Regions from separate parts of the Pseudomonas sp. NPDC089734 genome, predicted to be linked through region 2. Evidence: predicted binding sites of a transcription regulator. Region 2 holds the regulator's gene; the other holds the start of a gene.
The links. Region 2 encodes sigma-54, which starts transcription at its own class of promoters, with help from an activator protein. Its sites were predicted from a motif close to ANTGGCATNNANNTTGCTNT; they were not measured.
Positions count from the first base shown of each region.

Region 1: ACIPY9_RS21230 (circularly permuted type 2 ATP-grasp protein) is a predicted target of sigma-54. The motif match lies at 1,816-1,835, and genes of this name have one in related genera.

Region 1 covers NZ_JBIVGV010000020.1:34,295-37,657, forward strand. Annotated here, with positions in the region: gene ACIPY9_RS21225 (alpha-E domain-containing protein) at 1-360, opposite strand, end outside; gene ACIPY9_RS21230 (circularly permuted type 2 ATP-grasp protein) at 373-1,782, opposite strand; gene ACIPY9_RS21235 (ribonuclease E inhibitor RraB) at 2,294-2,635, opposite strand; gene ACIPY9_RS21240 (hypothetical protein) at 2,876-3,112, opposite strand; gene ACIPY9_RS21245 (LTA synthase family protein) at 3,243-3,363, opposite strand, start outside.
Region 2 covers NZ_JBIVGV010000003.1:60,718-64,080, forward strand. Annotated here, with positions in the region: gene rapZ (RNase adapter RapZ) at 1-92, opposite strand, end outside; gene ptsN (PTS IIA-like nitrogen regulatory protein PtsN) at 95-559, opposite strand; gene hpf (ribosome hibernation-promoting factor, HPF/YfiA family) at 571-879, opposite strand; gene ACIPY9_RS05040 (RNA polymerase factor sigma-54) at 956-2,449, opposite strand; gene lptB (LPS export ABC transporter ATP-binding protein) at 2,638-3,363, opposite strand.

The DNA.
Region 1 (3,363 bases), on a different contig from region 2:
CCCGCGAATTTCCAGCCAGGTGGAGTTGATGTTCTCCCACATGTCAGCAGTGATCCGGCCCCGTACCGCATGGGCACTGGCCCGTGCGGCGCCCAGACAACTGTAGATACTGGCCGGGTTGCCCGCATCCAGAGCAAAGAAATGCAGCATGCGTTCGGCATGCAAGGCACCGTGACGCTCCACATAGGCGTCCAGGGTTCCGGTAATCAGCAGCGGCATGGCAATTTCATCCAGCCCGCCGCGCCCGTCCTGGGGCATCAATGACAGCGAATAACTCACGTCCATCATCCGGGCGAGGTTCTCCGCTCGCTCCAGGTAACGTGACATCCAGAAAAGATCCGAGGCAGTTCGACTTAACATTGGCAGGTATCCTTAATCCTCGACCACCCAGGTGTCCTTGGTTCCACCGCCTTGAGACGAGTTCACCACCAGCGAGCCTTCGCGCAACGCGACTCGGGTGAGCCCGCCAGGCACGACGCGGGTTTCGCGGCCGGAAAGGACAAAGGGGCGCAAGTCGATATGTCGCGGTGCGATGCCGTTCTCGACGAAGGTCGGACAGGTCGACAGGGACAAGGTCGGTTGGGCGATATAAGCGTGTGGCTTGGCTTTGAGGCGAGCACGGAAAGCTTCGATTTCGGCAGCGGTTGCAGCCGGCCCGACGAGCATTCCGTAGCCGCCGGAACCCTGGGTTTCCTTGACGACCAGATCCCCCAGATTCGCCAGCACATGGGACAGCTCTTCGGGTTTACGGCACTGCCAGGTTGGCACGTTCCTCAGGATCGGCTCTTCGTCCAGGTAGAAACGGATCATGTCCGTGACGTAGGGATAAATCGACTTGTCGTCCGCCACCCCTGTACCAATGGCGTTGGCCAGCACCACATTACCGGAGCGATAGGCCGACAGCAGCCCTGGAACACCAAGCATCGATTCGGGATTGAACGCCAGCGGATCGAGGAAGGCATCGTCCAGACGACGGTAGATCACATCGACCGCTTTCGGGCCGTCAGTGGTGCGCATGAAGACGCGGTCATCGCGAACGAACAGGTCAGCCCCTTCCACCAGTTCGACACCCATCTCGCGCGCCAGAAAGGCATGCTCGAAGAAGGCACTGTTGAAGCGCCCCGGCGTCAGGACCACAACGCTTGGGTTGTCCAGAGGGCTTGAGCTCTTGAGCGTGTCGAGCAGCAGGTTCGGATAATGATCGATCGGAGCAATGCGTTGCGCAGCGAACAGTTCCGGGAACAGGCGCATCATCATCTTGCGGTCTTCGAGCATGTAGCTCACGCCGCTGGGAGTACGCAGGTTGTCTTCAAGCACGTAATACGTGCCATCGCCATCGCGCACCAGATCGACCCCGGAGATATGCGAATACAGGTCGCGATGCAGGTTCAGGCCCTGCATTGCCAGCTGGTATTGCTCGTTGGCCAGCACTTGCTCGGCAGGAATGATGCCCGCCTTGATGATCCGTTGATCGTGGTACAGATCGGCCAGGAACATGTTCAGCGCCTTGACCCGCTGAATGCAGCCCCGCTCCACGATTCGCCATTCACTGGCCGGAATGCTGCGCGGGATCGTATCGAAAGGGATCAGCCTTTCGGTCCCCTGTTCGTCACCATAGAGCGTGAACGTGATCCCGGCGCGATGAAACAATAAATCGGCTTCACGCCTGCGCTGAGCCAGCAGCTCAGGGGGCGTATCACCCAACCATCGGGCAAACTCCCGATAATGCGGGCGGACCTGGCCGCCAGCGTCGTACATCTCGTCATAAAAGGTGCGGATCATGCCGTACTCCTTGTCACCATGGACCCCAAGGCCTTCGCAAGGCCCGTGCCATCGGCATAAACGCTTTGATATCAACAAGTTATGTAAATCAAAGACATCCAGCGCACCATTCCTGTGCAATAAACGACTTAGCAAATTCTCCTACGCTTCATTCAGAAGCGTCGCTCAATCGCAAAACCTATCACCAGCATAGTCAGAGTTGATTTCATGGTTGGATATTAGTTCGCCATAATCGGCCCCAAGCGAAGCAACACTGGCCTGAACCTCTGGTTCGACTTTTTCAGGATGTACCGCGACCTCACGCTTTTCCTCACAGAAATTCCCTTTGAGCCACTCCAACGAGTGGCTTTTTTTTGGGTCACGGAATTTCGGAACGACAAAAATTGACCATATTGTTGCCGGACAAGGAGTTGAAAACGTTACGAACCGGAAGGAAAAGAATGCGCAGAAACACGACCGGCCAATCCGGAAAATATCCGCAATTGGCCGGCAATGGTTTTATCGAAGTGGTTCAAGCGTGTAGTCGTCTGATCTCTGCCGTGACGCCCCAGCCTTCGACCTCCCCATCCAGCGGTGAGATCATGCTCTGGAAATCCTGCTCGAAATCTCCGATACCGTCATAGGTGGCATACATCACCTTGCTCAACTGCAGGTGCCACGCACCGTCGTCACGCACGTTGATCTGTGTATTGATGGATTCACCACGAAATTGCCCTGCTGCCTGCCGTGCCCGTTCCTCATCCGGGAATACGGCATAAAACTCGATGGGATAGCTCCGTGCAAAATCAAAACCGCCTTCTTTCATGCGGCGCAGTACATGACTGCTGATGTCCTCTTGATAGGCTGTGCTCATGAAACGTCCTCCTATGCAACGATAGATAGAGTTTCAACTCTTCCAGAACAACCACCGGGCGGCGGCCGTCACACAACAGTTAATCCGAAGTGGGGAATCAAGCATGAAGCTGACCAAACCGGGTCTATAAACCCCGGTGTTAGACATGTGGAGGCCGACGTGTCGGCCTCGCTTGCAGAGTAGACCCATCCCTGGCCATATGCCAAGTCTCTGGACCACAAGTCTTTTCAGACTCGTGAATCACGTGACTTCTGTGATGGAGATGATCTGCACACTGTTATGGTCCTTGAGTGTCTTGACGGTGGGCTCCTCCGTTCGCCCTTCCAGATCGTTGAGATTCAGTTCACCCGTGACCGGGAACAGAATCGGACGCAGGAGACGTGCCGCAACCTCCTCGCTCGGGCGCTCAAGAGAATCAACATCATGACGCTGTTGAACACCATCCTTGTCGAGATACGAAATGGCCCACTGTTTCATCGATGCCTCCAGAAACAGGCCAGAACGCTGGCCTACAGTGATCTGGACCTGTTGATACCGGCATTCGTTCCAGAAAAGAAAAAGGCCCTCGCAATCGATGCCGAGGGCCTTTGCCAACCGTACGAAACGATCAGTTAGGGTTCTTGCTGGCCTCTACCCCGGCCGTGTTATCCAGAAGGCTCTTGGTGGCGGTCTGCAGGAAGCTTTCCAGCTTCTGCTTGAGCTCGGCCGTGTCTGGTGCATCGGGAACC
Region 2 (3,363 bases):
TTATCAACGCAGTAGAAACCGTTGTCTTCCAGCACATCCAGAGCCGTGCTCTTGCCTGAACCCGAGCGACCACTGACGACGATCATGCGCATGATCAGTGCCCGTTCTGTACGTCCAGTACCACTTTATAAAGCGTTTCACCGCTTTCGGCACTGCGTAGGCGATCACGCACTTCTGTGCGGTCGAGCATGCTGGCGATCTGGCGCAGCAGCTCCAGGTGTTCATCGGTGGCAGCTTCCGGGACGAGCAGGACAAACAGCAGGTCGACCGGGGCACCGTCGATGGCATCGAAATCGATAGGGGATTCCAGACGGATAACCGCGCTGACCGGCGTTTCACAGCCTGGCAGGCGGCAATGGGGAATGGCGATGCCGTTTCCAAAACCGGTCGATCCCAGTTTTTCACGGGCAACAAGGCTTTCAAACACGGTTTGCTGATCCATGCTCGGCACTTCGCGGCCGATCAGGTTGGCAATTTGTTCGAGTACACGCTTTTTACTGCCGCCCGGCACGTTCACGCATGAACGGCCGGGGGTCAGGATATTTTCAAGTCGGATCATTTGGATGAGTGTTAGCGAGCTGTCGCACCTTTAAGGATGTTCTGCTGCTTCTCCTTGTGCTTGAGCAATTGTCTGTCGAGCTTATCAGTGAGAAGGTCGATGGCTGCGTACATGTCGTCATGCTCGGCATTGGCCACCACCTCTCCACCATGGATGTGCAGCGTGGCTTCGATTTTCTGCTTCAGCTTCTCGACAGCCATCGTGACCTGCACGTTAGTAATCTTGTCAAAATGCCCTTCGAGCTTCTTGAGCTTGAGCTCCACGTATTCGCGAAGGGGCTTGGTCACTTCCAGTTGGTGTCCACTGATATTGACTTGCATACAGCTTTCTCCTTTGCCAGTGCATAAAGAGGCAGGGGGTTATTCCTGCCGCTGGAACGCTGTGGCTCTGCCTGCATCACATCAGTCGCTTGCGCTCACTCGAAGGTGCAATCCCCAGTGATTCGCGGTACTTGGCAACTGTGCGACGGGCGACTTGAATGCCTTGTGCCTCCAGTAAACCAGCGATCTTGCTATCACTCAACGGCTTTTTCTGATTTTCGGCGGCAACCAGTTTTTTAATGATTGCGCGGATTGCCGTCGAGGAGCATTCGCCGCCTTCAGAGGTGCTTACGTGGCTGGAGAAGAAGTATTTCAGCTCGTAAATACCCCTTGGGGTGTGCATGAACTTCTGGGTGGTGACGCGGGAGATCGTCGATTCATGCATGCCCACGGCTTCGGCGATGTCATGCAGGACGAGCGGCTTCATGGCTTCGTCGCCATATTCAAGGAAACCGCGTTGATGCTCGACGATCTGGGTCGCGACCTTCATCAGGGTTTCGTTGCGGCTTTGCAGGCTCTTGATGAACCAGCGAGCCTCCTGCAACTGGTTGCGCATGAAGGTGTTGTCGGCGCTGGTGTCGGCCCGGCGTACGAAACCGGCGTATTGCGGATTGACGCGCAGGCGTGGCACCGATTCCTGGTTCAGCTCGACCAGCCAGCGCTCGTTGTCCTTGCGCACGATCACGTCCGGTACAACGTATTCGGCTTCGGTGGATTCGATCTGTGAGCCCGGACGCGGGTTCAGGCTCTGGACCAGCTCGATGACCTGGCGAAGTTCGTCTTCCTTGAGCTTCATGCGACGCATGAGCTGTGTGTAGTCTCGGCTGCCCAGCAGGTCGATGTAGTCGGTGACCAAGTGTTGGGCTTCGCTCAGCCAGCGGGTTTTTGCCGGCAGTTGGCGCAGTTGCAGCAACAGGCATTCGCTCAGGTTGCGGGCACCGATACCGGCGGGCTCGAATTGCTGGATTCTGTGCAGAACGGCTTCGATTTCGTCGAGTTCGATATCCAGTTCAGGGTCGAATGCCTCGACAATCTCTTCCAGGGTCTCGTCGAGATAGCCCTGGTTGTTGATGCAGTCGATCAGGGTCACGGCAATCAGCCGGTCCTTGTCCGACATCGGCGCGACGTTCAGTTGCCAGAGCAGATGGCTTTGCAGGCTCTCGCCGGCGGATGTGCGGGTGGTGAAATCCCATTCATCGTCATCGTTGCTGGGCAGGCTGCTGGCGCTGGTCTGATAAACGTCTTCCCAGGCGGTGTCGACAGGGAGTTCGTTGGGAATGCGTTCGTTCCACTCGCCGTCCTCCAGGTTGTCCACGGTCGGCGTGGATTCCTGGTAGGTGGGCTCCTGAACCTCTGTATTGGGCTTTTGCTCGATATTGTCGGCCAGGGGATCGGAGTTGTCGAAGTCGTCGCCTTCTTCCTGGCGTTCCAGCATAGGGTTCGACTCCAGCGCCTCCTGGATTTCCTGCTGGAGATCCAGGGTCGATAACTGGAGCAAGCGGATAGCCTGTTGCAGCTGCGGCGTCATCGTCAGCTGCTGGCCCATTCTCAAGACTAGCGATGGTTTCATGGCAGGGGCTAAACACCTTATTCGCCGGCGCACATGCGCCATCCACTACAGGGCGCCGAAGCGCCAAACTTAAGCAAGTTATATGCCTGAATCTGAAGTGTTTGCCTAGAGCGTCATGACAAATAATGAATTGTCAACAGGGTGCTCAGACAATGCTCGGGTCAAAAGAGCTGGAACACTGCATCGACTTACAGGCGGAACTCGTGGCCGAGATAGACTTCTTTCACCAGCTGGTTTGCCAGAATGGTCTCTGAGTCGCCTTCGGCGATCAGTTGGCCATCGTTGACGATGTAGGCGGTTTCACAGATGTCCAGGGTTTCGCGGACGTTGTGATCGGTGATCAACACGCCGATGCCCTTGGCTTTCAGGTGATGAATGATCTGCTTGATATCGCCCACCGAGATGGGGTCTACGCCTGCGAACGGTTCGTCGAGCAGGATGAACTTGGGAGCCGTGGCCAGTGCCCGTGCGATTTCGACCCGGCGGCGTTCACCGCCCGAGAGGCTCATGCCCAGGTTGTCGCGGATGTGGCTGATGTGGAATTCCTGCAGCAGGCTTTCCAGCTCCTTGCGGCGTGCTGCGCCGTCAAGTTCCTTGCGGGTTTCAAGGATTGCCATGATGTTGTCGGCCACGGACAGCTTGCGGAAGATCGAGGCTTCCTGAGGCAGATAGCCGATGCCTGCGCGTGCGCGGCCGTGCATCGGCTGATGGCTGACATCCAGGTCGTCGATCAGGACGCGGCCCTGATCGGCCTGTACCAGACCGACAATCATGTAGAAGCAGGTCGTCTTGCCGGCACCGTTGGGGCCCAGCAAGCCTACGATCTGACCGCTGTCGATGGACAGACTTACATCGCGTACGACCTGACGGCTCTTGTAGCTCTTGGCCAGGTGCTGGGCTTTAAGCGTCGCCAT